3 regions of the Rahnella inusitata genome follow, and region 2 is predicted to be linked to each of the others. Evidence: predicted binding sites of a transcription regulator. Region 2 holds the regulator's gene; each other region holds the start of a gene.
The links. Region 2 encodes LexA, which represses DNA repair genes until DNA is damaged. Its sites were predicted from a motif close to TNCTGTATGTACATACAGNA; they were not measured.

Region 1 (3,282 bases), on a different contig from region 2:
TCCCAGACCCGACTGATTGATACCATCGAGAACGTGCATCAACGCGTCACTGGCAGGGCGGGGCCTAACTTCATCGAACAAATCCAACTGTGACACACCGTTTGGTGTGAAATCATTGAGCATGATTCCGGCCTTTGCGTACCGGCGGCCATTGTCCCAGATGCGATCGAGCGCCTTCATTGCGGCCGCTATAATATCGCGGGTGTCTCGTGTCGGTGTGGTGAGCTTTTCAGAGGCCACGTTGCTGTAATAGATTTCGTTGGCTGCGAAAGGTGATGTTTTCACGAAAACGGAAATATGCCTGCAGTACTGATGTTCACCCCTGAGCTTTTCCGCTGCCCGTTCGGCATACTGGCAGACGGCCTGATGCATAGCCTCATAGGTTGTGATCCTCTCGCCGAAAGAGCGGCTGCAGATAATTTGCTGTTTGGCGGGCGGGGCTTCCTCCAGGCTGATACAGCTTTCGCCCTTCAGTTCCCGACATATCCTTTCCAGGACAACGCTAAAGTTCTTCCTGATAAAAGTGGGATTCGCGCGAGCGAGCTGCAGGGCAGTGTGAATACCCATCAGGTTTAGCTTTTTTGAAATCCGGCTTCCGCAGCCCCAGACTTCCTGAACGGGCATCAGCGATAACAATTTTTCAGTCCGCCGGGGATTACCCGGCGTAAGAGCCAGTACACCCTTAAATTGTGGCCATTCCTTCGAGGCCCACTGAGCGGCTTTGGCCAAAACTTTGCCGGGTCCCATCCCTACACCGATTGTCAGGCCAGTTCCCTTCAGAACGTGGGCGCGCAGCTGGTGGCCAAAGGTTTCAAAATCCATGCAGTTATCGATGCTTCTGATATCAATAAACATTTCATCGACGCTGTATTGCTCCACGCGTGGCGAAAGTTCCTCTAAATGACTCATCACCCGTTGGGAAAATGAGTGATATAAGGAATAGTTGCTGGAGAACGCGTACACCTTCTCAGGGAACGACATCTGCTGGATCTGAAACCACGGCATGCCCATTTTTATGCCTAATTTTTTGGCTGCTGCGGATCGCGCCACGCAACAACCATCATTATTGCTCAATATTATCAATGGTTTGTCGCGAAGTTTTGGGTTAAGAACCGCTTCGCAGCTTGCATAAAATGAATTTACGTCCGCCAGGGCAAACATCATTCACCGCCCCGGGTTTTATGCACAAAAGCCATCACGACTCCAAAAATCTGCAAGTCCTCCGGATAGATTGTCGGAAAGTTAGGGTTCATGGCCTGAAGCCCGGGGCGAGGTGTCAGTAACAGTCTCTTTACCGTGAATTCACCGTCTATCTCCGCTATCACAATGTCACCATGATGTGCCTCTTCTGCCTTATCTACGACCATCAGATCACCGCTGTGCAAACCGATATCGGTCATCGAATTTCCAATCGCCCGGACGAAGAACGTGGAGGATTTTTTCTTTATACAGTAATCGTTCAGATCCAGTTCTGCGTCAGCGTAGTCGGCACAAGGGCTGGGAAAACCGGCGGGGCATCGTTCAATAAACAGGGGCAACGAAACCTTCACCGGATCAACGGCGACGGGAGTGATATGTAGCATGGCAACTCCTTTCAATAACACTGTATATAATTACAGTATTATTGTTGTGAAAAATCAGACTTGCAAGCGCCGTATGGCTTCTTTTAACTAGCTCTCTGTTTTCTCAGGCGGAAATAATTCGTGGGAACATTCTTTGAACAAAATGCATTTCACCGCAAATAAATCCCTTTTTGACGATTTAATAATACTCATAATGAGTATTATTAATTGCCATTAGTCCTTTTTGGGGTATTATATTTACTCTAATTGAGTAAATATAAGGGTGTGTCATGAAAAAGATGGGTTGTGACGACGGTTCGACGAACGTAAAACTGGCCTGGCGGGACGGCGATGAAATCTGTACCTCTGTCTCGCCGAATTCGTTTAAAGCGGGGTGGAAGGTCGCCGGGATCGGCAGCAGTGAAACGTACAACTATGAAATTGACGGGCTGAAGTACTCCTTTGACAGCGTCAGCCATCAGGCGATCAATACCACCAACATTGAATATCAGTATGGCGACACCAATTTGCTGGCCGTACATCATGCACTGCTCACCAGTGGCCTGCCGCCACAGTCGGTAAGCCTGACGGTCACCTTACCTATCAGTGAGTTCTACACCAGCGACTGTCAGCACAATGACGTCAACATACAGCGTAAAATTGACAATCTGCTGCGGCCGGTAACGCTGAACAAGCGCGAAACCTTCACCATCGCGCATGTTGACGTCATGCCGGAATCGTTGCCTGCCGTGATATCGCCGCTGGAACGTGCAGGGGTAGGGGCGCTGGAAACCTCGCTTGTGATTGATCTGGGGGGAACGACGCTCGATGCCGGTGTTCTGGTGGGGCAGTTTGAAGATGTCAGTGCCATTCAGGGCAATTCTACGATCGGGGTATCGATGGTGACACAGGCCACACTCACGGCACTGCGTATGGCCAACAGCGACACCAGCGCCTTTGTGGCCGATCAACTGATACAGCGACGGCATGACCGCGAGTTTGCCGCCACAGTTGTCAACGATGAGTCAAAAGTGGACTATGTGCTGGACATGATAAGTTCGTCCATCGAGCGACTCGGGGAACGGGTGGTCAATGAGCTGTCGGCGTATCGCCAGGTGAACCGGGTTTGGCTGGTGGGGGGCGGGGCGTCGCTGATTGAGGCTGCCGTGCGCCGTGCCTGGAAACTGGCCCCCGACCGTATTGTGGTGGTCAATGAACCCCAGACGGCGTTGGTTCGCGAACTTGTTTTACTTTAATTCCAAGGAGCGCTATCCGTGACCGACAAACGTAAGAAACTGACCGTCTATTTGCACCCTGAAGACGACAGTCAGGATGCCAGGGCGATGGAGATTATCGAGTCAGTTCCCCTGCGCACCCGTGGTGATTTTTTCCGGGCGGCGATCGTGGGCGGAAGCGCGTTATACCAGCTGGATAAGCGTCTGCCTTATCTGTTGTCCATGCTGTTCGATGGCCAGCTGACCGCCGATCAGCTGGTGGGTATTATTCAGCAAACGACGGGATGGCAGCCCACGACGGCCAGCATTCAGGAAGTCATTGCCGCCTGCGCTGGCCAGGTGCCTGCCCCCTCAGTGCTCCCGGAACCCACCGGCAGTACGGAAGGGGAAGGGCAGGCCCGAACTAATTTCAAACGCATGCTGAAAAAAGACTGAAGCCCTCCGGCGTGCCGGATGATTTGTGGAGAGAACCATGTCATTGATGC
Region 2 (3,282 bases):
AGGCTGTAAAGGTCAGAAGGTTCATCAGAACGGCATTCACCGCAACAATATGGCTGCCGAGCCGCGCACCGAGAATAGTCAGTGAGGCGAAACAGAGCTGGAGTAGCAACGAACGCAGCATGATGTCGCGGTTGAGACTCAGCAACCGGTGCAGGTCACCGCGCCACGATGAGGTCAGCAGCGGGAAAGTGATCCCCCATCGCTTCATCACACGCCAGACAAGATACAGCCCGATGAACAGCGTGAAATACTCCGAACAGGCAGTTGCCGTCGCTGCGCCCTGCACGTTCCAGCCGAGCCCAATCACCAGCCAAAGATCCAGCACGATGTTAAGCAGGTTACCGGCAATGAGTAAAATCACCGGCCCGCGCACGTACTGAATTCCAAGGAGCCAGCCGAGGATCACCAGATTTGCCAGAGAAGCGGGTGCGCTAATCCAGCGGATTTCAATAAACAGCCGCGCCTGTTCCAGCACCGACTGGCTACCGCCGACAATATGGAAAGCCCCTTCCATCAGCGGATGCCTGAACAATAAAATCATCACGCCCGCCAGTACAGCCAGAAGAAAAGGCTGCACAAAAGCACGCGCCAGCAGGACTTTATCTTTCGCACCGAGCGCCTGCGCGGTCATACCGGTGGTACTCATGCGCAGGAACAACAGCATCATGAACAGGAAGGTAGTAATCATCGAACCAACCGCGACGCCGCCCAGATAATCGGGGCTGTCGAGATGACCGATCACCGCCGTATCCACCAGCCCCAGCAGAGGCACGGTGATATTAGAAAAGATCATCGGCAGTGCGAGCATCCAGAGGGCTTTATCGGTCGGGCTCAGAAAAGTGTGTTGAAGCTTTTGCAGAAGGGATTGATGTTGCATAGAGAATCTCATGCCGGAGGTTCAGGATATGCCTAAAATGACATCGCCCCGTCAGGGGCGATGATGCGAAATTCTTTCGATTAACGTCCTGAACCGTTTACTACGTCAGAGGGGGGAGACGCAGAAAATCTGTTCAGGTTGACCAAAATAATTCGAGTTGCAGGAAGGCGGCAAGCAAGCGAATCCCGAATCGCTGACTTTAGGTCAGTGATTCGGATGTACGCCCGTAGCCAACGCATCTGCAGCTCGAAGTATGACGGTCAATTAAATCCAGTCGCCGTTACGGATAACACCGACCGCTAAACCTTCAATGCTGAAGTTCTGTTCACGCAGGTCAACAACAATAGGCTGGAACTCGCTGTTTTCCGGCAGTAAATGCACAACGGTGCCCTGTTTTTTCAGGCGTTTTACCGTCACTTCATCGTCGATACGCGCGACGACAACCTGGCCATTACGCACGTCCTGCGTTTTGTGAACGGCAAGCAGATCGCCATCCAGAATACCGATATCGCGCATCGACATACCGCTGACACGCAGCAGGAAATCCGCGCTCGGTTTAAACATCGCGGGATCGACCTGATAGTGTCCTTCGATGTGTTGCTGAGCCAGCAGAGGTTCACCGGCGGCTACACGGCCAATAAGCGGTAAACCTTCTTCTTCTTCCATCAGCAGACGGATACCGCGCGAAGCTCCGGAGACAATCTCAATGACGCCTTTGCGCGCCAGAGCTTTCAGGTGTTCTTCCGCAGCATTCGGGGAACGGAACCCAAGACGAGCGGCAATCTCCGCGCGGGTTGGTGGCATACCCGTAGTGGAGATATGATCGCGAATCAGGTCATAGACCTCTTGTTGTCTGGTCGTTAAAGCTTTCATTCCGCCCCCTGGTTGTTTATACAGTCTAGCTGTGAGTATATACAGCTATACGAGCAATGAAAACCTAAGATTGAATAAAAACAGTGCATAAGCGCGATTCCTGGAATACAGATTCCAAATCAGAACCATCGCGGCCAAAAGATGCTGACCCAGACAAAAATCGCCAATATGATGGTCAACAGCACGGCAGCAGAGCCGATATCTTTGGCACGCCCGGAGAGCACGTGAAACTCAGGGCCGATGCGGTCGATAGCGCATTCCACGGCGCTGTTGAGCAGTTCCACCACGCACACCAGGACCACGGAACCGATTAGCAGGATACGTTCGATGCTGCTCACATCGAACCAGAAAGAGAGCAAAATTAATGGGATAGCCGCACTGGCTTCCTGTCGGAAGGCCGCTTCATTTTGCCATGCTGCTTTCAGCCCTTTCCATGAGTATCCGGCTGCTTTATAAATTCGGGTAAATCCAGTGACTTGGTTCGCCATTCTGTTACTGATCCTTGAGGGGTAGTCCTTCGGGTGTTTGATGCATTTTAGCGGTTTAATGGTCTCTCATCACCACAGATCTCATTTGAGCTTTCTGGTATCCTTGCGGCGAAATGGCTAACAAGAGGCTTCACGTTTTTATGTCAGGTTGGCGTAGACTTTATTACACATTATTGAATTTACCGCTTTCATTGCTGGTAAAGAGCAAAGTCATACCTACAGATCCGGTGACCGAGTTGCACTTAGACCCGACGCGCCCGATCCTGTACGTATTACCTTATAACTCCAAAGCAGATTTGCTGACCCTGCGTGCGCAGTGTCTTGCCCAAAATTTGCCCGACCCTCTGATTCCGCTGGATATCGACGGCACGCTGCTGCCAAGCCATGTGTTTATCGCTGAAGGCCCGCGCGTGTTTTCGTATTACACGCCGAAGCAGGAATCCGTAAAGCTGTTCCACGACTATCTGGATCTGCATCGCAATAATCCGGATTTAGATATTCAGATGTTGCCGGTCTCGGTAATGTTCGGACGTGCACCGGGCCGCGAAGGTCAGGATACACCGCACCTGCGCGTGCTGAACGGCATTCAGAAATTCTTCGCCGTGTTGTGGCTTGGCCGCGACAGTTTTGTTCGCTTCTCCAATACGGTATCGCTGCGTTATATGGCGACCGAGCACGGTACGGATAAAACTATCGCGCAAAAGCTCGCCCGTGTGGCGCGAATGCATTTCTCACGCCTGCGTCTGGCAGCAGTCGGCCCGCGTCTGCCTGCCCGCCAGGATTTATTCAATAAGCTGCTGGCCTCGAAAGCCATCGAAAAAGCCATTGAAGATGAAGCGCGCAGCAAAAAGATTTCCCACGAAAAAGCCCAGCAAAACGCTATCGCGCTGATGGAAGAGATCGCCGCGAACTTCTCTTATGAAGCCGTGCGCCTTTCCGACCGCGTGCTGAGCTGGACGTGGAACCGCCTGTATAAAGGCATCAACGTGAATAACGCCGAGCGCGTGCGCCAGTTAGCGCAAGACGGGCAGGAAATCGTGTATG
Region 3 (3,282 bases), 2.1 Mb from region 2:
GCACCGGTCAGATCAGCAAACGGGTTCTTAGGTATAAAGGAAAGGATTAGCTGTGGAACGCTCAGGTCCGCTACTTTGCCGACATAGTTAGACTGAATGGCGGTAAGACGCGCGGTTTCCTGCGTACCCTGTACCAGACCTTCCGCGGTCAGGCCAAACAGACCTGTCACAAAGATACCGACCAGTGAGGCGATAAGCGTGGTAAACAGCAGAGTGCCGATGGTCAGGAAACTGATTTTGCCCAATGAGGACGCGTTATGTAATTTCGCGACCGCACTTAAAATAGAGACGAACACCAGCGGCATCACGATCATTTGCAGTAACTGCACATAACCATTACCGACGATGTTAAACCAGGTAATCGACGTTTTCAGAACCGGGTCATCAGAGCCGTAAATCAGCTGCAGCGCCAGACCAAAAACCACACCGAGCCCCAGACCAGCCAGGACTTTTTTTGCCAGACTCCACTGCTTGTGACGGGTTTGCGCCAGCAGTATAAGCAAAGCAACAAAAACCACTACGTTAAGAACGAGCGGAAGATTCATACCAAACTCCAGACTTATAGTTTTATATTTTAAACGGGTGTTCCAAAAAGGATTGCACCATCCCATAGCGTTGGAGTGAAGAATATCAGTTTGGGTGGCCGATCATTTATATCCAAAAAGAATGCATTATAACTTTTTGGTGATATTCGTATTAATTATCGCCGGATTGCCGCTATTTTATTCTAATCAGATAAACAGTTTCAGCAGATGATTAAATATCTCGGGATTGATTGCACCAATGATGGGCGTCCAGTCGGGCCAGAACAGCGTAAATCCGACCAGCATCAGGCAAAGCGTGCGTTCCAGCTGATTGCCTTTCTGACTGTTAATGATCGGCAAGCGAAAACGCCAGCGGCACGGCCAGAGCAGAGGAACACCCGCTGGCGTCAGCATATCGGCAAGAATATGGCTAAGGTAGCCAATGACCATGGCATGAAAGGCATCAGCCGGGATAACCCAGTCGTGGGGGAAATGGGTACGTAAAAGGAAAATACCGCCGATGACCGCCAGCAGGCTGTGCGTAAAGCCGCGATGTCCGAAAGCGCGGGCAATCGGATGGGAAATCCATTTCAGGCGCTGGCCTATCAGTGATTTCGGGTGATCAATGTCCGGCAGCAGGCACGTCAGCAAAGACCCTGGGATAATATGCCACCAGTCGCCGTGCGCCAGCTCGGGTGAGAGCTGCGCCTTCTTGGCAAATACCGCACAGGCGATAGAAAAAATGAGGTGGCCTTCCGCCGTCATGACGCGTCCGAACTGGATAACTGTTATTTTATCCAGTATAAGTGAAACTGTCACAATCTTGGAAGCGGAACCCTGTAACTAATTGTCAACGGATTGATTAAATAGGAAAAGGCGTATAAAAATACGCCTTAAAATTGTCACGTATCAATCTCAACGTGCCAGCCAGCCACCGTCGACGGCGATGGTGTAGCCATTCACATAATCCGAAGCTTTTGAGGACAGGAAAACCACTGGCCCCATCACGTCTTCCGGCAAGCCCCAGCGACCCGCCGGGATACGGTCGAGAATCTCTTTGCTACGCTCACCGTCCGCGCGAAGTTGCTCAGTATTATTGGTCGCCATGTACCCCGGCGCTATCGCATTCACGTTGACGTTATGCTTCGCCCATTCATTGGCCATCAGCCGCGTAAGGCCCATCACCGCACTTTTCGACGCGGTGTAGGAAGGCACACGTATTCCGCCCTGATAGGACAGCATCGACGCGATGTTAATGATCTTGCCACCGTTACCTTGTTTGATGAACTGTTTCGCGACGGCTTGTGACATAAAGAACAGCGTTTTGCTGTTGACGTTCATGACGTCGTCCCAGTTCTTTTCACTGAATTCGATAGCATCCTCACGGCGAATAATCCCGGCGTTATTCACCAGAATGTCGATATGACCAAATTCGCTGACCGCTTTTTCTATCAGTCCAGTAATCCCCTGAATGCTGCTTAGATCGGCACGCAGATCGAGGAAGCGACGGCCTGTTGCGATGATTTTTTCAGCTGTTTCACCTGGTTCCGACACATTGATGCCGACAATATCGCAGCCCGCCTGCGCCAGTCCGAGCGCCATTCCTTGCCCAAGGCCGGTGTTACAACCGGTCACGATGGCAACTTTGCCAGTTAATTCAAACGCATTGAGGATCATAATCAGAGTCTCTTTTGCAACGGCACATTCGCCTGAAAGATTGGAAGGCTCCGCCGTGATGTGGCGGAGTCACTGGATTAGCGAATTTCGCTGACTTTGACGTGATCCATGTCGTCGAATACCTGGTTTTCACCGACCATACCCCAGATAAAGGTATAGTTTTTCGTTCCCACGCCCGCATGAATTGACCAGCTAGGAGAAATCACCGCCTGCTCGTTGTGAACGAGCAGATGACGCGTTTCCTGTGGTTGCCCCATCATGTGGAAGACCGCAGTTTCTTCTTCCATATTGAAATAGAAATACACTTCCATACGGCGCTCATGGGTATGGCACGGCATGGTATTCCACAGGCTGCCTTCTTCCAGTTTGGTCAGCCCCATGGTCAGCTGGCAGGTTTCCAGAACGTCCGGCACGATGAATTTATTGATGGTGCGGCGGTTGCTGGTGGCGGCATCGCCGATGGTTTGCGGAGAGGCTTCTGCCAGCGTGATTTTTTTGTTCGGGAAAGTGGTGTGAGCCGGAGCGCTGTTGTAGTAAAACTTGGCCGGTTTAGCGGCATCGATGCTGCTGAATTCAACCCGTTTTGCGCCTTTGCCGACGTACAGCGCTTCTTCGTGACCAATTTCATAAGTTGTGCCATCGACAACAATGACGCCCGGCCCGCCGACATTGATCACTCCCAACTCACGGCGCTCAAGAAAATAGCTCACGCCGAGCTGTTTACCGACTTCATCCCCGACAGAGACGGTTTTTTCAGCTGGCATCACGCCACCAACAATAATGCGGTCGATGTGGCTGTACGTCATGGTGTAGGCATTTCTCTCGAAGATCTTTTCAATGAGAAATTCGCGGCGTAACTCAGCGGTATTAAGGGTTTTAGCGTGGTCGCTGTGGATGCTTTGACGAACTTGCATGTCGTGCCTCTCGTGCGTTGTGATGTGCATATAAAGGAGGACTTGCCGGGCTAGTCTGACCGTTGCGTGGCAGTAACAGCGTGCAGAAGCAGGAAAGCTCCCGGCTCGTCCGTATTGCAGAAAGCATAAGTTCATTGGCACGCGAATTCAATAAAAATGAAATAACG

Region 1: the regulator LexA is predicted to act here: its motif matches at 1,602-1,621, upstream of umuD (translesion error-prone DNA polymerase V autoproteolytic subunit).
Region 3: the regulator LexA is predicted to act here: its motif matches at 1,308-1,327, upstream of I2123_RS10180 (metal-dependent hydrolase).

Annotation. Positions count from the first base shown of each region.
Region 1 covers NZ_CP065026.1:84,276-87,557, reverse strand. The annotation lists gene umuC (translesion error-prone DNA polymerase V subunit UmuC) at 1-1,161, opposite strand, end outside; gene umuD (translesion error-prone DNA polymerase V autoproteolytic subunit) at 1,161-1,583, opposite strand; gene parM (plasmid segregation protein ParM domain-containing protein) at 1,853-2,818, shown strand; gene I2123_RS25020 (plasmid partitioning/stability family protein) at 2,837-3,232, shown strand; gene I2123_RS25015 (hypothetical protein) at 3,270-3,282, shown strand, end outside.
Region 2 covers NZ_CP065024.1:20,422-23,703, forward strand. The annotation lists gene dinF (MATE family efflux transporter DinF) at 1-877, opposite strand, end outside; gene lexA (transcriptional repressor LexA) at 1,142-1,750, opposite strand; gene I2123_RS00115 (diacylglycerol kinase) at 1,870-2,238, opposite strand; gene plsB (glycerol-3-phosphate 1-O-acyltransferase PlsB) at 2,379-3,282, shown strand, end outside.
Region 3 covers NZ_CP065024.1:2,165,921-2,169,202, forward strand. The annotation lists gene I2123_RS10175 (L-cystine transporter) at 1-545, opposite strand, end outside; gene I2123_RS10180 (metal-dependent hydrolase) at 732-1,289, opposite strand; gene kduD (2-dehydro-3-deoxy-D-gluconate 5-dehydrogenase KduD) at 1,440-2,201, opposite strand; gene kduI (5-dehydro-4-deoxy-D-glucuronate isomerase) at 2,279-3,115, opposite strand.